Regions from separate parts of the Bacillus sp. JK62 genome, predicted to be linked through region 4. Evidence: riboswitches for the same ligand, from Rfam matches in the RefSeq annotation. Region 4 holds a riboswitch; each other region holds the start of a gene.
What was found. A riboswitch is a leader RNA that binds a small molecule or an ion and turns the genes downstream of it on or off. The one in region 4 is predicted to bind thiamine pyrophosphate.
Positions count from the first base shown of each region.

Region 1: it holds a riboswitch for thiamine pyrophosphate, as region 4 does, so the genes downstream of both, ACWJJ4_RS16420 (acetylornithine deacetylase) here and tenA (thiaminase II) in region 4, are expected to answer to the same signal.
Region 2: it holds a riboswitch for thiamine pyrophosphate, as region 4 does, so the genes downstream of both, ACWJJ4_RS11795 (ECF transporter S component) here and tenA (thiaminase II) in region 4, are expected to answer to the same signal.
Region 3: it holds a riboswitch for thiamine pyrophosphate, as region 4 does, so the genes downstream of both, thiC (phosphomethylpyrimidine synthase ThiC) here and tenA (thiaminase II) in region 4, are expected to answer to the same signal.

Region 1 is NZ_JBSJQA010000006.1:630,489-636,440, reverse strand. Features, by position in the region: gene sigE (RNA polymerase sporulation sigma factor SigE) at 1-252, shown strand, start outside; gene sigG (RNA polymerase sporulation sigma factor SigG) at 393-1,175, shown strand; gene ACWJJ4_RS16425 (ABC transporter ATP-binding protein) at 1,304-2,101, shown strand; TPP riboswitch at 2,106-2,213, shown strand; gene ACWJJ4_RS16420 (acetylornithine deacetylase) at 2,287-3,567, shown strand; gene ACWJJ4_RS16415 (YlmC/YmxH family sporulation protein) at 3,628-3,879, shown strand; gene pgeF (peptidoglycan editing factor PgeF) at 4,034-4,870, shown strand; gene ACWJJ4_RS16405 (YggS family pyridoxal phosphate-dependent enzyme) at 4,875-5,567, shown strand; gene sepF (cell division protein SepF) at 5,564-5,952, shown strand, end outside.
Region 2 is NZ_JBSJQA010000004.1:116,952-122,903, reverse strand. Features, by position in the region: gene ACWJJ4_RS11805 (transcriptional regulator SplA domain-containing protein) at 1-57, opposite strand, end outside; gene ACWJJ4_RS11800 (glycoside hydrolase family 18 protein) at 148-1,410, opposite strand; TPP riboswitch at 1,559-1,672, shown strand; gene ACWJJ4_RS11795 (ECF transporter S component) at 1,855-2,454, shown strand; gene ACWJJ4_RS11790 (ABC transporter ATP-binding protein) at 2,441-4,078, shown strand; gene ACWJJ4_RS11785 (energy-coupling factor transporter transmembrane component T family protein) at 4,053-4,814, shown strand; gene ACWJJ4_RS11780 (STAS domain-containing protein) at 4,860-5,693, opposite strand; gene ACWJJ4_RS11775 (S8 family peptidase) at 5,913-5,952, shown strand, end outside.
Region 3 is NZ_JBSJQA010000003.1:7,581-13,532, reverse strand. Features, by position in the region: gene ACWJJ4_RS09610 (FAD-binding oxidoreductase) at 18-1,373, shown strand; gene thiC (phosphomethylpyrimidine synthase ThiC) at 1,414-3,186, opposite strand; TPP riboswitch at 3,308-3,418, opposite strand; gene ACWJJ4_RS09600 (Type 1 glutamine amidotransferase-like domain-containing protein) at 3,487-4,179, opposite strand; partial or broken gene ACWJJ4_RS09595 (spore coat protein) at 4,268-4,444, shown strand; gene ACWJJ4_RS09590 (hypothetical protein) at 4,492-4,695, opposite strand; partial or broken gene ACWJJ4_RS09585 (sporulation protein) at 4,858-5,146, shown strand; gene ACWJJ4_RS09580 (AAA family ATPase) at 5,439-5,952, opposite strand, start outside.
Region 4 is NZ_JBSJQA010000003.1:272,463-278,414, forward strand. Features, by position in the region: gene prpE (bis(5'-nucleosyl)-tetraphosphatase PrpE) at 1-642, opposite strand, end outside; gene ACWJJ4_RS10970 (monovalent cation:proton antiporter family protein) at 870-2,714, shown strand; TPP riboswitch at 2,768-2,876, shown strand; gene tenA (thiaminase II) at 2,964-3,671, shown strand; gene tenI (thiazole tautomerase TenI) at 3,649-4,266, shown strand; gene thiO (glycine oxidase ThiO) at 4,250-5,359, shown strand; gene thiS (sulfur carrier protein ThiS) at 5,356-5,559, shown strand; gene thiG (thiazole synthase) at 5,556-5,952, shown strand, end outside.

The DNA.
Region 1 (5,952 bases), on a different contig from region 4:
CTCGGCACAGATGATGATATTATTACGAAAGACATTGAAGCCAATGTGGATAAAAAACTTTTGAAAAAAGCGCTTGAGCAATTAAACGAAAGAGAAAAGCAGATTATGGAACTGCGTTTCGGGCTTGTCGGAGAAGAAGAAAAAACCCAAAAAGATGTAGCCGACATGATGGGGATTTCACAATCTTATATCTCCCGGCTCGAAAAGCGGATTATCAAAAGACTGAGAAAAGAGTTTAACAAAATGGTGTAAAATTTTTTCCATCTGACAGCCCTTACTGCTGCAAGGATTGCCGCCGCCGGATGTTTATTTCTGTAAAATGGCGGTGCATATTTTTCCCACCCGAGGAGATACTTAACGTTGTACAGCAGCTCCTAGTGGGAGGGAAAAACGTGTCAAGAAATAAAGTCGAAATTTGCGGGGTGGATACCTCCAAATTACCGGTGCTCAAGAATGAAGAGATGAGAAAGCTGTTTAGGCAATTGCAGGATGAGGGCGATGATTCAGCGAGGGAAAAGCTTGTAAACGGCAATCTGCGCCTTGTCTTAAGCGTCATTCAGAGGTTTAACAACAGAGGAGAGTATGTTGATGACTTATTTCAGGTCGGCTGCATCGGACTAATGAAATCCATTGATAATTTTGACCTAAGCCATAATGTTAAGTTTTCAACATACGCTGTACCGATGATCATCGGAGAAATCCGCAGATATTTGCGGGATAACAATCCGATCCGCGTCTCGAGGTCGCTTCGCGATATCGCATATAAAGCGCTTCAAGTAAGAGAGCGGTTAATCAGTGAGACAAGCAGGGAGCCGACAGCAGAGGAAATCGCCAAAGTTCTTGAAGTGCCCCATGAAGAAATTGTGTTTGCCCTTGACGCCATTCAGGATCCGGTTTCACTGTTTGAGCCGATTTATAATGACGGCGGCGATCCGATCTACGTGATGGACCAGATCAGCGATGAGCGCAACAAGGATACACAATGGATTGAGGAGCTGGCTCTGAAAGAAGGCATGAGAAGACTGAACGAACGGGAAAAAATGATTTTGCGAAAGCGCTTTTTCCAAGGGAAAACCCAAATGGAGGTCGCTGAAGAAATCGGGATATCCCAAGCTCAGGTCTCAAGGCTTGAAAAGGCAGCCATTAAACAAATGAATAAGAATATCCATCAATAACGGAAAAAGCCTTTAAACCTTGTTTAAAGGCTTTTTTCATGCGATGGTTTACGTTTGCAAAAAAGTGATGTATTCTAATGTGTAAAAGTTTTTAGAAAATTTAAATAAAGTAAACGGGGGAAACTGCAATGATTTTACAGCTGGACAGTGTGTCATTAAAAAGAAACGGGAAATGGATTTTGAAAGATATTAACTGGCGCGTCGAGAAAAACGAAAATTGGGTGCTGTACGGATTAAACGGAGCCGGAAAAACGGCTTTGCTGAATATGTTATGCTCTTATTACTTCCCCACTTCAGGAGAGATGCAGGTGCTCGGCCATCAGTTCGGCAAAACAGAGCTCGGTGACAGGCTCAGAAGGAAAATCGGCCTTGTTTCGGCAGGTCTTCAGCACAAATTATATGCCGCGGACTCCGCTTTTGAAATCGCCCTCAGCGGCGCGTACGCCTCAATCGGGCTGTACGAAACTCCGAGTGAGCAGGTAAGGGAAAAAGCGATCGGTCTTCTGAAGGATTTGGGCGCCATCAGTTACGCCGACAGACGGTATGAAACATTATCACAAGGGGAAAGACAAAGAGCGCTGATTGCGCGGGCGCTTATGGCTGATCCCAAACTGCTGATTTTGGACGAACCCGTGACGGGTCTTGATTTTATGGCAAGGGAGCAGCTGCTGGACACGATTACGTCGATCGCCGAAAAAGAAAATGCGCCGTCCATCCTTTATGTCACCCATCACGCTGAAGAAATTCTGCCGGTATTTGATCAGGCGCTGCTTTTAAAACAAGGCGAGGTGTTCGCCTCCGGGAAAATCAGGGACATGCTTTCTGACGAGCGGCTTACAGCGTTTTTCGATACGCCTGTCAATGTCTTATGGAACAATGGCCGCCCGTTTTTAACACGTGCAAAAGCGGTATCATCCGTCAAATAACATCAATTCACCCTGGGGGTGCTGCTGACATGCAGCTGAGAGAGACGTTGTCTCAACCCTTAACGGACCTGATCCGGATCATGCCGGCGGAGGGAAGCGGTGAAAAAAGCGGAGGAAGATCCGTTTTTTACCCGTTTCATTTTAATGAAACGGGTTTTTTGATACAGCCAAAGGGGAGATTTCCAATGCATCAGATTGATATGCTGTTACACCAGGCGGATAAACGGCGGGGCGATTTAATACAAATAGCTGAAAGGTTGATCGCCTTTCCGACACCGGCTCCGCCTGCAAGAAATACAACAGAAGCCCAAAAGTGGGTGGCCGGCTTTTTAAAAGAAACGGGCTGCTCGGTCGATATGTGGGATGTGTATCCGGAAGATCCGAATGTAGTCGGTGTTTTAAAAGGGACAGATTCAAGCAGGCATCAAAGCCTGATTTTAAACGGACACATTGATGTGGCAGAAGCCGGGGGCGAAGACTGGAACTCTGACCCGTTTCAGCCGCTCGTAAAAGACGGCATGCTGATCGGAAGGGGCGCCGCTGATATGAAAGGGGGTTTGGCGTGTGTTCTTTTCTCTCTGAAGCTGATCCATGATGCCGGCATTAAGCTTCCGGGCGACCTCATTGTACAGTCTGTAATCGGAGAAGAAGTCGGCGAGGCGGGGACGCTGGAATGCTGCAAACGCGGCTATCACGCGGATTTTGCGGTTGTCGCGGATACGAGCAGCCTGCATATTCAAGGGCAGGGCGGTGTCATCACCGGCTGGATAGAATTGAAAAGCAAACAAACATTTCATGACGGCATGAGGCGCAATATGATTCATGCGGGCGGAGGCACATTCGGAGCGAGCGCCATCGAAAAAATGGCGAAAATCATCACTGCCTTGGGAGAGCTGGAGCGCCACTGGGCGGTAACGAAAAGCTATCCCGGCATTGCGCCCGGCACCAATACGATCAACCCCGCCGTCATTGAAGGCGGAAGACACGCAGCGTTTGTCGCCGATGAATGCCGGTTATGGATCACCGTCCACTTTTATCCGAACGAAACGCACGAACAAGCAGCCGCAGAAATCGAAGACTATATTAATCGTGTCGCTGACAGTGATCTGTGGCTCAAAGAAAACAGGCCGGTGTTCAAATGGGGCGGATCTTCGATGATTGAAGACAGAGGAGAGGTGTTCCCGGCGCTGGAAATCGATCCGGATCATCCGGCAGTTTCTGTCTTGGCTGCATCACACTCTGCCGTCAAAAAACAGGAGCCCGTCATTGATGTTTCCCAAACCGTAACAGACGGAGGATGGCTTTATCAGGCCGGGATTCCGAGCGTCATATACGGCCCCGGCGATTTAAAAAACGCCCACTCCGTAAACGAGGAAGTGTCCGTTGATGAGCTTATGGACTATACGAAAATCATGCTGAGATTTATTCTCGGCTGGTGCAGCCGCAAAAAAGATTGCCCGATGTGACAAGGTTCAGCCCGGCCGTTCATATAATAGGAAAAAGAACGGGCAAAGGGCGTGATACGGATGATCAGCATATCTGAATTTCAAATAAAAGATGTGGTAAACGTATCGAACGGAAAAAAACTCGGAAGCATCGGGGATATTGATATTAACGTGACAACGGGAAAAATTCAGGCGATTATTTTAGGCGGCAGCGGAAAAGTTCTCGGTTTTTTCGGAAAAGAAGAGGAAATGATCATTCCTTGGCGAAATATAGTTAAAATTGGGGAAGATGTCATCTTAGTGCGTGTAAATGAACCAAAGGGGGGAGCGTAATCCTCCCTTTACTTGTAAAAAGCCGGAAATCTCAATGTTTCCGGCACATTTATTTATCTCATTTTTCAATCAGCCGCTAAACGTATGCTTAAAATTGTGTTAAAATGAGTGGGAAATTACGCTTTTTTAATGTTTGTCGAAAGGTTGGATCTCCATGAATACATATCACCCGTTTAGTCTTACCACCCCCTCGGCACTCATGATAGAAGACTGGAACTGTGTGAATCAGCTTAACACAAAGGTCATCGCCGGATTCACAACGAAAAACGGCGGTGTCAGCAATCCTCCGTATGAGTCATTAAATACCGGATTGCACGTCCGGGACGAAGCTCATGATGTTGTGACAAACCGTGAAGTCATAGCGTCCTTATGCGGTACTGATCTGGATTCCTGGGTGTTCGCCGACCAGACACATGAAAACCGCGTCCGGCGCGTGACAGCCGGGGATAAAGGAAAAGGAGCGAGAGACTATTCTTCCGCATTCCGCGGGACGGACGGGCTCTACACGAAAGATGCGAATCTTTTTTTGGCCCTTTGTTTTGCGGACTGTGTGCCCTTGTATTTTTATGACCCGGTGAAATCCATTATCGGCGCTGCCCATGCCGGATGGAAGGGGACGGTCAAACAAATCGGACGCATCATGACGGAACGCTGGGTAAACGAAGAAGGCTCCCGTTTAACAGATATTCAGGCTGTCATCGGTCCGTCCATCAGCGCGGGAAGCTATACAGTCGACGACCGCGTCATCAATGAAGTGCGGGCGCTGCCCTTTACGGCTGAATCCGCCATATGCGAAACGGAAAAAGGCCAGTATCAGCTTGATTTAAAAGAGGTCAACCGTCTTCTTCTGATACATTGCGGCATTCCGGAAGAAAACATTTCAGTCAGCGGTCTATGCACCGAACGAGAGCATGAACTATTCTTTTCACACCGCCGCGACAAAGGGAAAACGGGACGCATGATGTCCTTTATCGGAATGAAGGAGGCATAAGATCTTGCGTGTTGCTGATCAATTACGACATATAAACGAAAGAATAAACGAAGCATGTAACAGATCGGGCCGAAGCCCCGAAGATGTAACCGTCATCGCGGTTACAAAATACGTATCAGCTGAAAGGGCTCAAGAGGCCGTTGATGCCGGTATTACAAGTCTGGGAGAAAACCGGGATGCCGAGCTTATCCATAAGCAGGAAGTCGTCAAAGGAAGCCCGGAGTGGCACTTTATCGGCAGTCTTCAGTCCAGAAAGGTGAAGGCCGTCGTTGACCGTGTATCTTATATTCATTCCTTAGACAGACTGTCATTGGCAAAAGAGATTGAAAAACGGGCGCAGCATGCGGTTCGCTGTTTTGTGCAGGTGAATACTTCGCTTGAACCGTCTAAGCACGGTTTGAAAACAGAGGAGGTCATCCCCTTTATCAGAGAGCTTGCTGAGTTTAGAAACATTTCTGTAGAGGGCCTGATGACGATGGCTCCCCTGACAGACGATACAGAAACGATCAGAGCCTGCTTCCGGCAATTGCGTGATCTGAGGGATCAGGTGCAAAAACTGAATCAGACAAACGCACCGTGCCGGGAACTGTCAATGGGCATGTCAAATGATTATGAAATCGCTGTTGAAGAGGGCGCAACTTTTATCAGAATCGGCTCTTCATTAGTCGGAAATGAACCGGGGGGTGTAAACAAATGAGCATGAAAAATAAACTGAAAAACTTTTTCTCAATGGATGAGGAGGAGTATGAGTACGAATACATTGAAACAGAGCAGGATCATCAGGAAGAGCATGAACAGCAGAAAGATAAACAGCCTGCTTACGCTCAGAAGCCGCAGGGCAAGCAGAACGTAGTAAGCTTGCAAAGTGTTCAGAAATCCTCTAAAGTGGTGTTGAGTGAACCGCGGGTATATGCGGAAGCGCAGGAAATCGCCGATCATTTAAAGAACAGGCGGGCGGTTGTCGTCAATCTGCAGCGCATCCAGCATGATCAGGCGAAAAGAATCGTCGACTTTTTAAGCGGTACCGTCTACGCCATCGGCGGCGACATTCAGAGAATCGGTTCAGATATTTTTCTGTGCAC
Region 2 (5,952 bases), on a different contig from region 4:
CGTCGGGTGCGGTACATACTCAGCCTCGTTGATATACTGCTCTTCCCTTTTCTTCATATGACAGACCTCCTTTTCAATTTTAGATTGTCCAAAAGAAGCTCCGTTATCATAGGAAAGAAAAAATCACTTGCGGAGAAGGACATGCAGCTATATTTTTCGGATCGTGAAAAAGTTCCTAAGCAGCCACGGGCCCGGTTTGAAACCGAGCGTTAATTGCCACGCGCCGATCGCCTGCAGTCCGAACTCCCGAACGAGAACCATTTTTTCACTCATGCTCCGTACATCCTCAAACCACACTTCATGCGTTCTTCCATTTTCATCAGTATACCGGAAGTAAGGGGAACGCTCCTGCTGGGAATAACGGATCATTGATTGATGCTTCATCGCCGTTTCCATGGCGCGCTGATTGGAGATGGCGGATCCGATCGTTCCCGGACGGTACGGAATCACCCAATCATACCCGTACAGCGGAACACCGAGAATCACTTTTCTTCTCGGCACCCTGCTGATGGCAAAATTGATCGTTTGCCTGACCTCTGTTAAAGGCGCCACGGGTCCCGGCTCACTGCCGGCGTGGTGCCAGTCGTACGCCATAATGAACATGTAATCGACGACGGCTCCGATTCCGCCGTAATCATATCCCCTCAGCCACGGCACTGCATCACTTGTTTTCGCCGGAACCGATATCGTTAACGCGAGCTGATGCTCTGAAAGCCGGGTTTTTAACTGCCGGAGAAATCCTGTGAAGAGATCCCTGTCAGCTTCTCTGACCCGTTCAAAATCGATATTTACACCGCCGTACCCCTTTCTTACGGTTAAGGAGACGATATTGTTGACGAGATTCGTTCTTGCCGCCGGATTTTGCAGCACTTGATGGGCTAATTCCGGACTGAATCCCCCTTCTGTCAGATTCGTAATGACGGCAAGCGGGCGCACTCTGTTCTGCCATGTGGTTTCTATTGCGGTTCTGTCGTTTAAATCATTCATGATATCTCCGTTCGGGCCGAAATGATATTCAAACAAAGAAATCGCCGATGAATAGGGTGCAAAATCATTAATGAGCTCTCTATCCGCTTCAGGCGTCCGAATGACATAAAATTGCAGGGTTCCCGCAAGATAGTTAGAGATATCAGGGATCTTCACTTTCATACCCGTCCGCAGCCGGTTCGGCGGAATATCCGGGTTTGCCTGCATCAGCTGCATCTGCGGCACATAAGCCTTACCTGCGATAACGGCATACGTATCATTCGGCTGAACCGTATATTCATTAAGGGGGATTAAAAGCGCCTGTCCCGGCACGATATTCGTTTCCTCAAGCCCGTTGACGCTTCTGATGCTGTCAACAGGATATCCGTACTTTCTGCTGATGGAAAATAACGAGTCGCCAGACTGCACTGTATGAACAAACATAGATGTCCTCCGTTTCCTTTTGATCAAAAGGGGTCTTCTTATCTTTATGAATGATCCTCCGGTCCGATTCCAAACTCTGTTCGGAGAAAGGCTGTTTACAAATCAGACATGATCAACTATGATGATGTCATCATAAAAAACTGTATAGGAAACGCACTAGGGGTGCTGTTATCGGCTGAGATAAAACATGCGGCAAGCGTGTTTTGATCCCTTATAACCCGATCTGGATAATACCAGCGTGGGGAAGTGCAGATTGACCGGAGCGCAGGGTTTTTCCCCATGCGTTTTCGTTCTGCTGCTGCATATTCCCTCGGATATGCAGTTTTTTATTTTTCATTAAAAAACGGGGGAGGACACCGCAATATGAAACTTACGATCAATCGTCTTTCGTAAAATCAACTCTTTCATACAAACAACTATCCGATAAGAAAGCAGGAGATCACAATGAAAAATTGGAAAATGAGAGAAATTGTCGTCATGTCCGTCATCAGTGTTGTATTTGCTGTCATTTATTTAGTATCAACTCATGCAAGCAATATAGCGGCAGGATTTTTCGGCCGGATGAGTTATGAACCGATTTACGGTATCTGGTTTATCGTCTCGGTGATTGCCGCGTACATTATTCAAAAACCGGGAGCGGCTCTCGTTTCTGAAATCATCGCCGCGTTTGTGGAGTGCTTACTCGGAAATCCGTCAGGACCGATGGTGATTCTGATCGGGATCGCACAGGGAATCGGTGCGGAAGCGGTCTTTTTAGCGACACGCTGGCGGGTGTATACCCTGCCCGTGCTTCTTTTATCCGGTATGGGGTCTTCTGTGACAAGCTTCATTTATGACTTGTTCGTTTCCGGATACTCTGTTTTGAATCCGGGTTTATTAGCCGTCATGCTTCTCATCCGTCTGGTCTCAGGTGCGCTTCTTGCCGGCCTTCTCGGCAAAGCAATCAGTGATGCGCTGGCTTACACAGGAGTGCTGAACGGCATGGCGCTCGGAAAACAATTCAAGAAGAAAAAGAAACAGGTGAACCAAGATGCAGGCATCTGAACCCCTTCTATCGGCCAGCTGTCTTACCTTTTCTTATGATCAGGATGAAAAGCCGATTTTTCAAAACGTGTCCTTTCAGCTCCGCAAAGGAGAGCGGGCTTTGTTGCTCGGGCCGAGCGGATGCGGCAAAAGCTCGCTCGCTCTCTGTTTAAACGGTCTGTACCCGGAAGCATGCGATGGGGTTCAATCGGGAACCGTTTCTTTATACGGAACACCTCTTTCACATCTGACAGAACCCGCCGCCAGATCCATCGGCGTCGTGTTTCAAGATCCGGACCAGCAGTTTTGCATGCTGACGGTTGAAGATGAAATCGCCTTCGGCCTGGAAAATTTGCAATATACAAAAGAAGATATGGACGCAATCATCGATGACGTTTTAGAAAAATTAGAGATCACTCATCTGAAAACGCGAACGATCGCTTCGCTGTCAGGCGGTTCAAAACAAAAAGTGGCGCTTGCCTGTATCATTGCAATGGAACCGGAACTCATTATTTTGGACGAACCGACGGCACAGCTTGATCCATATTCCGCACGTGAATTAGTGCGGCTGATCAAAGATCTTCAAGCAAAAAAAGGCTTCGGCCTTCTCGTTATCGAACATCAGCTTGATCACTGGGCGCCGTGGATGGACAGGACGATTGTGCTTGACGAAACGGGTCAGAAGGTGATGGACGGAGAGACGGATGTTATCTTTGAAACCAAGATTGAAGAGCTGATGCAGCTCGGCATTCCGATTCCGCGTGTGATCTCATTGCAGGAGCACGTCAGCATTCCTTTTACATTGTGTAAAGAAAATCTGTTTCACGAACCTGTACCATCTCTGCCTGAACCCAGGCCCGTTGCGCTTTCGGCAGAAGACGCGCTGAGCGTTCACGGGCTGTCATTCTCAAGAGGAGCAGACGTCATTTTTCAGGATGTGAGCTTTTCCGTAAAAAAAGGATCAATCACCGCGATTGCCGGCCCTAACGGAACAGGAAAATCCACGCTCCTTTCTGCTGCGGCCAAGCTCATCCGTCCGCTGGGCGGAGACATCAAAATAGACGGCAGACCGATTGATTCCTATTCTGAAAAAGAGCTGCGGCGGCAGATCGGATATGTTTTCCAGAATCCTGAACACCAGTTTGTCACAGATTCCGTCATTCAAGAGCTGATGTTCAGTTTTGAAAGCAACAGAGCCGCAAAGGAGAAAGCTCTTCAGCTGTTAACCCGATTCGGCCTGAGACGCCATGCCTCACAGCATCCGTTTTCTTTAAGCCAAGGACAAAAACGCCGGCTCAGCGTCGCGACGATGCTTATGCACAATGTGAACGTTTTGATGCTTGATGAACCGACTTTCGGACAGGATGCCAAAACGGCGCGGGAGTGTATGCAAATGCTCCGTGAGATTCAAAAGGAAGGAACGGCTGTTTTGATGGTGACACACGATATGGAACTCGTCTCGGATTATGCCGACACGATCCTTGTGCTCTGCGGCACGAAACTGGTATTCCGGGGAACTCCCGACGCTTTGTTTTCTGATAACATCGGGATCGCCGAGCAGGCACATTTGGCTTTGCCGCTGCGGTATGAATGGATGAAACACGACAGGAGGCGGAGAAATGAACTTGCGGCTGGAGGCTGTTAACCCGTCAATAAAGGCGGCGGCTGTATTGTTATGCGTCATTATGCTGTCATTTATTTATAATCCGTACACCCCTGCTTTGTTTTATATCATCATTGCGGGAGGCGTCCTCTCGGCGGGGCGTGTGCCGCTGAAAAAATGGCTGCTGTTCACGATTCCGTTTGTCATTCTGGCCTTCGGTTCTTTATGGACAGCCGCCGTATTCGGAAACGTCCCGACAACCGGAAGCAATCTGCTGTTTAAGCTCGGGCCGATTGCCGTCAACAGTGATAACGCGGCGCTCGGGATTTCTATCGCGTTTCGTATTCTATGTTTTTCCGCTTTGTCGATGATGTTTCTTTTTACAACCGATCCGATTCTGTTCATGCTCAGTCTGATTCAGCAGTGTAAGCTGCCGCCCAAGCTTGCATACGGCGTTATCGCGGGATTCCGGTTTCTCCCTCTTCTGAAAGATGAAATCCTGATCATCCGGCAGGCGCACAGAATCAGGGGTGCGGCGTCTGATTCCGGGCTGAAAGGGAAGCTCTCCGCCTTCAGGCGCTTCACCATTCCGCTATTGGCAGGCGCAATCAGAAAGGCGGAACGCACGGCGATCGCGATGGAATCTAAAGGCTTTACGGGGAGCCGAAACCGCACGTTTTACAGAACTGTTACTGTGCGCCGCGCCGACTGGTGCTTTTTCCTGCTCGTGCTTCTGTTATTCGGGGCAAGCTGGCTCATTTCATTGTTGTTTATATAAAAACAGGCCGCCGGAGTGATTCGGCAGCCTGTTTTGTTATGTATGTTATTGATGATAATTGAGAGCCTGAGCGAGATTGGACTTGACCGTAATATCTGAGAAATTAATGCCGAGCTGTACGGCGGTTTGAGCGATTTCCGGCCTGATTCCGGATAAAGTGGACGTGACGCCGATCAATTTCAGCGCCTCAATTAATTTAAAAATCTGATGCGCCACCATCGTATCGACAACCACTACACCCGACAGGTCAATTAACAGATGTTCAATCAGCCGTTTTGCACATGTGCTCAGCGTATTTTCAAGAATGAATTTGGCGCGCTCCGTGTCAATATCGCCGACAAGCGGCAGCAGCGCCGTCCGTTTGCTCAGCGTGATAACCGGCGAGCTTAACTCCAAAATCATTTCTCTTTGCGCATTCAGCTGCATTTTTGAGTTATGCTCAGCATGATCGACAAACGTGTAAATCGTAAAATCAAATACTTGCGTAATTAAATTCTCCCATTTCTTCCTTTCTCCCTGAGCAAACGAAGATTCATGTTTATCGGCAAACGCATCATAATAACTGATGTATAGTCTCCGGTTTCTCATGAATTCACGGACCACATACTGGACGGGAGTATCCAGATGCTTCTGGTCTTTCGCAAGCTCAATCACCCACCGCTCGAACTCTTCTAAAAATTCTTTTTCCGGCATGATATACATTTTATTAATATGCCGGTAAAATTCTTTATCCTGCTCCGTCAGTTCTTCTGTGATGACGGGATTTGTCAAAGAATAAATCGAATTCGGATCCGAATCTTCCATCGTTTCGATCCACTCTTTCGCAATTTGATCCACTTGTTCTGAAAAATAGCTGTATAACGCTTCATTTATCTTCATCTCTCTTCTCCTTTCCCATTTCCAATTATAGCGTCAGCGGGTCATGAATGAAAATGAAAGCTGTCAAACTATCCATTTATTTGAAATTTTTTAGTCCGATAGATTACGCCTTTTTTATGAAAATGCTTCAAATGACTCTTTCCGGCCGGCATGCTCTGCCATAAAATAGTAGCAACACCCTTGTATCCACTCGCAAGCATAAAAAAGGAGGGCTTTTTTATGAATGGTGAAATGCATTTGATTCCTTATGTCACGGATG
Region 3 (5,952 bases), 260 kb from region 4:
TGAAAGTGAGTGAGAATGTGGAAAAGACAACATTGACCGGTCGCATCGTCAAAAAAGATGACCCGGACTATAATGCTGCAAGAACCAATATCAATTTAAGCCTGCAAAGATATCCAGACATCATTGTGTTTTGTCAAAACAAACATGACGCCCTCAATGCGGTGAGATGGGCGCGTGAGAACAATGTGCCCTTCCGTATCAGAGGCGGAAGACACAGCTACGAAAATTTTTCTCTGTTAAATGACGGACTAGTCATTGATCTCAGTGAAATGAAGAAAATAAGAGTAAATGAGGATAAGCGGCTGGTCTCGATTGAAGCGGGAGCCGAATTGGGGGAAGTCTACCGGACACTCTGGCGGTACGGCTTGACCCTTCCTGCGGGAACCATTGCGAATGTGGGAATCACGGGGCTGACGCTCGGGGGAGGAATCGGATATTTAACAAGGACTGCCGGACTGACTTGCGATCGTCTCCTCCAGCTCGAAATGATCATAGCGGACGAAAAAGCGGGTGCTGACTTGATCACGGTCAACCGCTCAAAGCACTCTGATCTATTTTGGGCATCTCAGGGCGGAGGGGGAGGCAACTTCGGCATTGTCACATCCATGATGTTTAAAGCCGTGCCGATCTCGTGCGTGTCTGTTTTTTCTGTCACTTGGGGCTGGGATGATTTCGAGGAAGTATTTAACACGTGGCAGCGTTGGGCTCCATTTACAGACAACCGGCTTACCTCATCAATTCAGTTTTGGCCTAAGGAAGTCAACCGCATAGAAGCGCTCGGTCAATTTACCGGGACAAAAGAGGAGCTGAAAGAACTGCTGGCTCCGTTAATGAAAGCGGGAAAACCGACAAGCGGCATGGTCAAGACAGTGCCATTTATTAAAGCGGCAGCCTTTTTTAACAGCCCGGGAGGCAATCAGCCGCAAAAGATGAAGCGGTCAGGATCCTTTATTGAAAAACCATTATCAACACGCGCAATATCCACTTTAAAGCGCTATTTAGAGCACGCTCCGAACGAAAACGCCAGTGTCTGGCAGCAATCTCTCGGCGGGGCGGCCGGACGGATCGCTCCGGACCAAACGGCATTCTACTATCGCAACGCAATCATTGCCCAAGAATATATTACAACTTGGACATCTGCTGAAGAAGAAAGACAAAATGTCCGCTGGATCGAAGGACTGAGAACGTCCCTATCAAGAGAAACGATGGGAGATTATGTGAATTGGCCTGATAGAGAAATCAGAAACTGGCTGCAAACGTATTACGGAGAAAATGTTCACCGCCTCCGTCAAATCAAAACGAAATATGATCCGGAAAATATATTCCGCTTCGAGCAGAGCATTCCGCCGCTTCGCCGTTCACCGTTTTTCTAAAAAAGATGAAGATGGACACACTCCATCTTCATCTTTTCTTTTATTGATATAAGCGGCTTCCCTTCTCTGCAAACTCTTTTGCTTTTTCTTTCAGCCCTTCATTGACGGCCTCGTCTTCAGTAAGTCCGTTTTCCTTCGCATAATCACGAATATCCTGAGAAATTCTCATGCTGCAGAACTTCGGGCCGCACATCGAACAGAAGTGAGCCGTTTTTGCGCCTTCAGCCGGCAGTGTTTCATCATGATATTCCATTGCTCTTTCAGGATCAAGTGACAAATGAAATTGATCACGCCAACGGAATTCAAACCGCGCCTTAGACAGAGCATCGTCACGGATCTGTGCACCCGGATGCCCTTTAGCAAGGTCTGCGGCATGTGCCGCGATTTTGTACGTAATGACGCCTTCTCTTACATCATCACGATTCGGCAGCCCCAAATGCTCCTTCGGCGTGACATAGCAAAGCATCGCCGTCCCGTACCAGCCGATCATCGCCGCGCCGATCGCTGAAGTAATGTGGTCATAGCCCGGAGCGATATCCGTCGTTAATGGGCCGAGCGTGTAAAAAGGCGCCTCTTTACAAATTTCCAGCTGCTTGTCCATGTTTTCCTTAATTTTATGCATCGGCACATGACCCGGTCCTTCGATCATCACTTGCACATCGTGCTTCCACGCAATCTCCGTCAATTCTCCGAGAGTCTCCAATTCCGCAAACTGCGCTTCATCATTGGCATCCGCGATCGAACCGGGACGAAGCCCGTCACCAAGTGAAAAAGCGATATCATAGGTCTTCATGATTTCACAAATTTCTTCAAAATGCGTGTACAGAAAGCTTTCCTGATGATGAGCCAGGCACCATTGCGCCATAATCGCCCCGCCGCGGGATACGATTCCCGTCGTGCGTTTGGCCGTTAACGGGACGTAACGAAGCAATACGCCGGCATGGATGGTGAAATAATCCACGCCCTGCTCCGCCTGCTCAATCAATGTGTCACGATAAATGTCCCACGTTAAATCCTCGGCAATGCCATTAACTTTTTCAAGCGCCTGATAAATCGGCACCGTCCCCACAGGCACGGGGCAGTTGCGGATAATCCATTCACGCGTCGTATGAATGTCTTTTCCCGTGGATAAATCCATCATCGTATCGGCGCCCCAGCGAATCGCCCACGTCATTTTTTCGACTTCTTCTTCGATAGAAGATGTAACAGCCGAGTTGCCGATATTGGCATTAATTTTCACATGAAAATTCCGGCCGATAATCATCGGCTCGCTTTCCGGGTGGTTGACGTTAGAAGGAATAATCGCCCGGCCGCTGGCTACCTCGTCTCTGACAAATTCGGGAGACACATGCTCGCGAATTGCGATAAACTCCATTTCCGGCGTAATGATGCCTTTTCTCGCATAATGCAATTGTGTTACATTTTTCCCCGGCTTGGCCCGAAGCGGTTTCCGCTGCAGGCCGGGGTATTCGGCGGCACGGCCCTCTTTTTTATAGCCGTTGTCTTCAGGTCTCACGGTCCGGCCGTTATATTCTTCTACATCTCCACGCCCGGTAATCCACTTTGTGCGGAGCGCCCCCAGACCTTCATGAATATCAATCTGTACATCCGGGTCTGTATACGGTCCGCTCGTATCATAAACACGGACCGGCGCATTCTCCTCTTCCCCGAACGCCCCCGTTGTCGGACTAAGGCTGATTTCCCGCATCGGCACTCGTATGTCGGGCGAAGAACCTTCTGCATAAACCTTTTTACTGCCGGAAAAGCTCGACATAATGGAAATGTTCGCTTGCTGTACTGATTGATTTTGCATACAAATCTCTCCTTTATCATTTGAATAACAGAACCAAGCTCAGCACCAGCACAAAAAAACCGGGTTCAAAGAAGAACCCGGTTTTGCAGTCAGAAAGAAACTATTATTGTTTTCATCAACAATAATAAAACCTTTACTTCCCCACGCTGGTACGAACCAGATCAGGTCCAAAGGGTTAAGAAGCCGCCGCTTCTCTCTCAGCCCGCTCAGACGGGCACCCCCAGTAACTATTGATTTCGGACTCATCTTAACATAAAACCAATCGAAAAAAAAGTGAAATATAGAAAATATTCAGCTAATTCAACCCAAATATTTGACAGGCAGCGGGATTTCAGATATCCCATGTTCACCCCTCATCACCTGATATGCCTTTGCGTACGGTCTTGAACTCACTCTCTGAAACAGCTGATCATTTATGAAATGGAGAGCCGCTCCATCGTCCGCCGCATAGCCATTGCACAAGAATTCGTTAGCTATCAGCTGGTGGTATGCCGGTCTCCGATCCTTTTCCCCGTCATAATGAGGACAAAAGCTCCCTTGCAAAAAACCTAAACTTTTCATACTGGTCAGCGGCCCGGCTGAATCTGTCACTCCTTCTTCAAACCAGCAGATTGCACCTGCGCTTAATCCGGCTAACACCACACCGCTCTTCCATGCTTCTCTCAGAATACGATCCAATCCCCACTCCTTCCACAACACAAGCATATTCCGCGTATTTCCCCCGCCGACATAAATCACGTCCTTTTCCATTAGAAACGAAGCTAAATCTGTTGACGGCGGCTTAAACAGCGATAAATGAGACGGCACACAATCAAGTGTTTGAAATGCACGATAAAACCGCTGAATATAGTTTTGGGAATCCCCGCTCGCCGTCGGCAAAAAACAAATACGAGGCGACTTTCGCTCTGATTGCTTGATGACATATTGATCGAGGGATAAATTTTCCGGCTCCATCGAGAATCCTCCGCCGCCCATCGCAATAATCTGTTTCATCATCCCGCTTCCCCCGGAAAATTTGTTATTCATTATAGCAGTTGTATACATGCAGAGATAAGTATTTTCTTAACAGACCAGCGTAAAAAAGTATACTGCCGCAATAACAGAAACCACAAATCCCGGCCTTAGAACAGCGTTGCATGATCAATTAGATGCAGCTGTTCATCTGCATGGAGAACTGTCAGAACTCCTGTTGGGAAAAGGTTGGCTCCTGGATAAACAATTTCAGATCGATTCGCTTTTATCTTGCAGAGAACTGTAACAAAGTCATACAAAAAAGACGATGTCTTGAGATCCCGTCTCTTTGTTTTATTTCTCCACTCTTCTTAAAGCCTCATTTACCGTTTCTTTTATAATCGCGTCTTCACCGCTTAATCGCTCTAAATTGAGATCGCCGTTTCTCAGCCTTTCAGAAATATTGTTTATATCCTCCTCTACCGTAATTTGCAGCTCACCGGCCAAAAACATTCTATGTAATTCATCAGCAACCATACTTTCTTTATCCGTTTCAATCCGCTCCTTTGCTTTCTTAGTCTGTCCGAAGGCGGACAAATAATAGAAAAAAAGCATGAATTAAATGAATCTTTTTTCCTCCTTCTTACGTATATCTGTTGAGAAAAAGAAAAAGGGGAAAATTTAACATGTCATTTTAAAAAACTTGCGGCAAGTGCAGGAATCGGTGCCGCAAAAGTAGATACAATTTTAGAGAAAGACGCATATTATCCAGGAGAAGAAGTAAGAGGAACTTGTACATGTCAACGGCGGGAAAATCTCTCAGGACATCCGCTATATTGATTTACAGCTTAACACACGGTACGTCATTGTAAAAGATGATGAAGAGCACCGGAAATACGCTACAATCCATTCTTTCCGAGTCACTGGTTCATTCACCATTCAGCCTGGAGAAGAGCATCAATTTCCGATCTCATTCACCCTCCCTCTTGATACACCGATCACTGTAGGGGATCAAATGTAAAAACCCGTTTCTTATATGAAGAAACGGGTTTTTCAATATACCGGCGGACTGTATTCTACGTTATACACACATTGATGAAAAGCAGCTTCGTATTGTTGTCAATACGTTCTCTAAATCAAGTGACGTTTTTGGTTTATAATAACTCACTATGTATAAAATCCCCACAATAGTGTCCTTTCATAAGTAATAAAATTTAAATTGCAAAAATGAGTCTAACCATCTTCCTGAATATTTGTCCAATAGATGCTCTGGCCAACGAGATCATTTCAATTACTGTAAATCATTTTAGCACTTCTTCACTTCTTTTCACCTTAAAGATCTTACTCTGCGGAATATTGGGATTGTGATGAACAACATATGCTTTAGAAAAACGATATAGGTACTCTGCTTCATGAGACTTAGGAGTTAAGATTATCATTTTCCGCTGTAGTTCCTGTTCATATAACTCAAACACTTTATCTTTACGTCCTTCATCGAGTGCACTATCAAACTCGTCGAGTACGATATAGCCTGGTGTTGCTTGAATCGTTTGTAATAATGCCAAAGCAAATAGTAAGGAACTAAGAGACTCTTCCCCACCAGATACCCCTTTTCCTACTTTGCCGCCTCTTGCTTTAACACTTACATCCTCTAATTTTCCTCGATGTCCTTCTTTACGTGCTTTAATATATAAAGCATAGTGCATTTGATGACGTCGGTCTGTCCTCATATCCCAATCTATCTCCCCTTGAAAGCCAAACAGAGACATATAATTGACAAACTTTTGATTAACACCAATAACTTTACTATTAATT
Region 4 (5,952 bases):
GCCGAAGACGCAGCCTGTATCAATGTTGATCGTATGGTTGACGATCCGGGGGCGTTTTACCGGGGTATGGCCGTACACAACCCACGCTTTACCTTCATAGTCGGCAGCCCAGTCTCTTCTGACGGGTCTGCCGTCGGGATGCGTTTCACCCGTAATATCGCCGTACAGAACAAATTCTTTTACCTTACGCGAGTATTTACCGATATCGTCAGCTTTTATGCCGGCGTGAGCGACAACGAGATCGCCATTATGTAAAATATCATAAAGCGGCGCTGACTCATATAATCGGATAAATTGTCTGGAGACTTCCGTTCTGTCGGCGGGAGACAGCTCTTTCAGTTCGGCTGCCGTCGTTTCCAGTCCGTGCATCACTTTTACGGGGTTTCCTTTTAAGTAACGATACAGTTTGTTGCAATGATTTCCCGGGACATAACGGACGGCTCCTTTTTCATATGCTTTTGCCACAAAACGCATCACTTCTACGGATTTTGGGCCTCTGTCCGTTAAATCTCCCGCAAAGACAAGCGTTCTGCCTTCAGAATGGACGGGCGTTCCGTCTTTCACTTCATATCCGAGCTTTTGCATTAAGGCGATCATTTCGTCATAACATCCGTGTATATCGCTGATGATGTCGTAAGCCATTCGTGTCAGCCTCCTTATTAACGGTTTTTTATTTATTATGGGGCTAATTCCTATACCTAATTACGCTGTTTTTGCACAAATTAAAAAAGAATTAAAGAAATAAAGCCTTATCACTTTTTTTTCGCGTTCAGCCTTGTTAGAATATGCGTTATGTTTTTAAAAAAAAGTAAGGTTTCGCCCGCTTAAAGCGGGCTTTTATAACCCTTGTTTTAAGGAGGTATTTACAAATGGAACACACATCAGTCGCATCTTTAGTCGTCGTTTTGATCGTCGCTTTTTTGACGCCGCTCCTTTTACATCGGTTTAAGCTCAGCATCCCCGTCGTTGTCGCGGAGATCATCATGGGGCTTATTATCGGAAAAAGCGGCCTGAATCTTGTCGTTCAGGGAGACACGTGGCTGGAGACGCTGTCTGTTCTCGGCTTTATCTTTTTAATGTTTTTAAGCGGCTTGGAAATTGATTTTTCTTCATTTGAGAAAGGGAAGAAAAAACAATTCCTTCCGAACGGCAAGGAAGCGCCCAACACGTTTTCTGCCGCACTGATTATCTTTTTCGGCATCTTTATTTTATCATTGCTGCTGTCCTATGCCTTTGTATTAGCCGGTTTTATACAAAACGCATTTTTAATGACGCTTATTATTTCGACGATATCACTCGGTGTGGTGGTCCCGACTTTAAAGGAAGAACGGATCATGAACTCCAATATCGGTCAGATCATCCTGCTTGTCGCCGTTATCGCGGACTTGGCTACGATGATTCTGCTCGCTTTCTTCTCTTCTCTTTACGGAGAAGACAGCGGAAATATGTGGCTTCTGTTGATTCTCTTTGCCGCGGGGGTCGTGCTGTATTTCTTCGGCCGGATCTTTAAACACCGTTCATTTGTGCAGTCGATGTCTAAAGGCACCGTGCAGATCGGAACGAGAGCCATTTTCACACTGATTATCGTGCTTGTCGCTTTATCGGAATCTCTCGGGGCGGAAAATATTCTCGGCGCGTTTTTGGCAGGCGTTCTGGTATCGCTTCTGTCTCCGAATAAAGAAATGGTGGAACAGCTGGATTCCTTCGGCTACGGGTTTTTAATTCCGATCTTTTTCGTCATGGTCGGGGTGAAATTGGACATTTGGACGCTTTTCCAAGATCCGAAAACATTAACGATGATTCCGCTGCTTCTGCTTGCGCTGTTTATCAGCAAAATGTTCCCGGTGTTTTATTTAAAGAAATGGTACGACAAAAGAACCGTGTTTGCTTCGGGCTTTTTGCTGACGTCCACGCTGTCGCTTGTTATCGCGGCGGCTACGATCGGAGAAAGGCTCCACATTATCAGCGCCAATATGTCCGGCGCGCTGACTTTAGTTGCGGTTATTGCCAGCATCATCACGCCGATCGGCTTTAAGAAATTATTCAAACGGCAAAGCGCGCCGCAGGAAAAAAAGCGCATCACATTTATCGGCGCCAACCAAATGACGCTCCCGGTTACGCTGGAATTGCCAGAGGAGGAATATGAAGTACGGGTCGTCCATGTGTATCAGGAAAATGCCGGGGAAACGCTTGCGGAATCCGTTTTTTCGGTTGACACGATTTCTGATTACGAGCCCGGCACGCTTGAGTCGCACGGTATTTTTAAAACGGATATTCTTGTCGTGGCGACGGGAAATGAAGATGTGAACGCTGAAATCGCCTTACTAGCGAAAGAGAAAGGGACTGAGCGTATCATCGCAAGCGTCGGCTCGGTTGAGCATGAAACAAAACTGAAAGAAGAGGGCATCAGTATTTTTTCTATCCTTCTGTCTACAAAAACGCTGCTGCGCGCGTTAATTGAGGCGCCGGGCGTGATGAGCCTCCTGACGAATGAGGAGTCTTCGTTATATCAGATCAATCTGGAAAACCCGGCGTATAACGGCATCATTCTGCGGGAATTTCCGCTGATGGGCGATGTGATTTTCGTCCGGATTTTCAGAGGTGTGGACAGCATCGTTCCGCACGGAGACACGCGGCTGAAAACAGGAGACCGTCTCATCGTCACGGGCTCGCGCAACTACGTGTCGGAACTGAGAAAAGTCCTTGAAGCTTGACCAAATTCCAATTCGTGATAATATAGAAGGCATAACAAATAAATCATTAATCGTATGACCACTAGGGGTGTCCTTCATAAGGGCTGAGATAAAAGTGAGACTTTTAGACCCTCATAACTTGAACAGGTTCAGACCTGCGTAGGGAAGTGGAGCGGTATTTTTTTGGGGTTCCTTTTATCCATTTAAATTCCAAACCACTTTTCCGATGCGGGAAAGTGGTTTTTTTATTTTATCAGGGGGGAAGACATGATGACATTTTCTGAAGAATGCAGACAGGCGGCTGCCGAATGGTGGGACGGAAGTTTTGTTCATCCGTTTGTAACGGGAATCGGTGACGGAAGCCTGCCGATAGACCGTTTCAGCTATTACGTGCTGCAAGATTCCTACTATTTGACGCATTTTGCAAAAGTTCAGGCGTTCGGCGCCGCATATGCCGAAGACTTGTTTACGACGGGCAGGATGGCGGGCCACGCTCAAGGGACATATGAAGCGGAAATGGCGCTGCACCGCGAGTTTACGGAGCTTTTAGGGATTACGGAAGAAGAGCGTGCGGCATTTAAACCGGCACCGACCGCCTATTCTTATACGTCTCATATGTACAGATCGGTGATGAGCGGGAATTTTGGAGAAATATTAGCTGCGCTTCTGCCCTGTTATTGGCTTTATTATGAAGTCGGCGAACACTTAAAAGAGTGCAAACCGGAGCATCCGATTTATGAAAAATGGATCGGTACATACGGCGGAGACTGGTTCAGACAGCAGGTCGAAGAACAGATCAGCCGTTTTGACGAGATTGCTGAAAACAGCACAGAGGAAATCCGCGCGAAAATGAAAGAGAATTTTGTGATTTCAAGCTATTATGAATATCAATTTTGGGGAATGGCTTATCAAAAAGAAGGCTGGTCCGAGAAGGACGGAAAAGAGGTGGAATCCTTTGGAGCTGCACGCGGTAACTGATAATCGCAAACCCGTTGCCGAGCTGGCCGAGGATATTCTATCGATTCAGCGCGAAGTGAGCTTTATCCATATCCGTGAGCGGGATAAAACAGCGGGAGAGATCATGCAGCTTTTGTCCCTTTTGAAAAAGGGCGGTGCGGATAAGGACAAATTGATCATCAATGACAGGGCGGATATCGCGCTTTTTGCCAACATACACCGTGTTCAGCTTCCGTCCCGCAGCTTTTCCGTAAAGCAGGTGCGAAGCAGATTTCCCCATCTTCATATCGGACGTTCGGTTCATTCGCTGGAAGAAGCCATCCAAGCTGAAAAGGAAGATGCGGATTATGTGGTGTTCGGCCATATATTTGAAACCGAATGTAAACAAGGACTTGAAGCAAGAGGCATCAGCCTGCTTTCAGAGATCAAACGCACGCTTTCCATCCCCGTTATCGCAATCGGCGGAATGACACTGCAGACGATCGGACACACAAAGCAGGCGAAGCCGGACGGAATTGCCGTCATGTCAGGCATTTTCTCAGCTGAAAATCCCGAGGAGGCGGCAAAACGGTATGCACGCGCGGTAAGGGAGGCCGATTATGAAGAAGCACTATGATACGGCGGTGATCGGCGGCGGAATTATCGGGTGCGCCATTTCTTATGAGCTGGCGAAGACGCAGCAGAACGTTGTCTTGTTTGAAGGCGGAGAAGTCGGCCGAAAAACGACAAGCGCTGCCGCGGGAATGCTGGGCGCTCATGCAGAATGTGAAAACCGGGATGCGTTTTTTGATTTTGCCATGCACAGTCAAAGGCTGTATGAAGCGGCTGGGCAAGAGCTTGAGGAAGTTTGCGGCATTGACATCAGGCGCCATAACGGCGGAATGCTTAAACTGGCGTATACCGAAGAAGATATCGCCCGTTTACGGAAGATGGATGATCTGCCTTCCGTCACTTGGCTTTCAGCGGAAGATGCCCTTGAAAAAGAGCCTTACGCTTCAAAAGACATTCTCGGCGCCAGTTTTATAAAAGACGATGTCCATGTCGAACCGTACTATGTTTGCAAAGCGTATGCAAAAGGGGCGCGGCGCTATGGCGCTGACATATATGAGCATACACAAGTTACTTCCGTAAAACGGGTGAACGGAGAATACTGCATCACAACGTCCGGCGGGGATGTTTATGCTGACAAAGTCGCAGTTGCAAGCGGTGTATGGAGCGGCCGGTTTTTCAGCCAGCTCGGCTTGGGACAGCCTTTTTTTCCTGTGAAAGGAGAATGCCTTTCCGTGTGGAATGACGATACCCCGCTGACCAAAACCCTTTACCATGATCATTGTTATGTCGTCCCGAGAAAAAGCGGCCGGCTTGTCATCGGCGCCACGATGAAACAGGGTGACTGGAGCGATACGCCTGACATCGGAGGAATTGAGGCCGTCATTGCAAAAGCGAAAACCATGCTTCCCGCCATCGAACATATGAAAATAGACCGGTTTTGGGCGGGGCTCAGGCCGGGAACAAAAGACGGCAAGCCGTTTATCGGGCGGCATCCTGAAGACAGCGGCATCATCTTCGCCGCCGGCCATTTTCGGAACGGCATCCTGTTGGCGCCGGCAACGGCTGTAATGGTGCGGGATATGATCTTGGGGCAACAAGTCAAACGGGAATGGGAAGAAGCGTTTCGAATCGATCGCAAGGAGGCTGTTCATATATGATCCTTCAGCTGAACGGAAAACAAATTGATTGGAATCGAAAAGAGGGGACGGTTCAGGATTTGCTTGAATCGTACCAGCTTGATCAAAGAATCGTAGTTGTGGAGAGAAATAAAGAAATCATTGAAAAAAAGAATTATGAAAATACAAGTTTGTGTGACCGCGATGTCATAGAAATTGTCCATTTTGTAGGGGGCGGATGAGGATGTTAACAATAGGCGGAAAACAGTTTCGGTCAAGATTGCTGTTAGGAACGGGAAAATATCCGAGTTTTGAGATTCAGAAAGAGGCGGTGGCCGTCTCGGAATCAGATATTTTAACCTTTGCGGTGCGGCGGATGAACATCTTTGAAGAGTCTCAGCCTAACTTTCTCGAACAGCTTGACTTGTCTAAATACACGCTTCTGCCGAATACGGCCGGCGCCGCAACGGCTGAAGAGGCGGTCCGAATCGCAAGGCTTGCCAAAGCTTCAGGGCTTTGTGACATGATAAAAGTAGAAGTCATCGGATGCAGCCGGTCACTTTTGCCTGATCCGGTTGAAACGCTGAAAGCATCAGAACAGCTGCTCGAAGAGGGATTTATCGTGCTTCCGTATA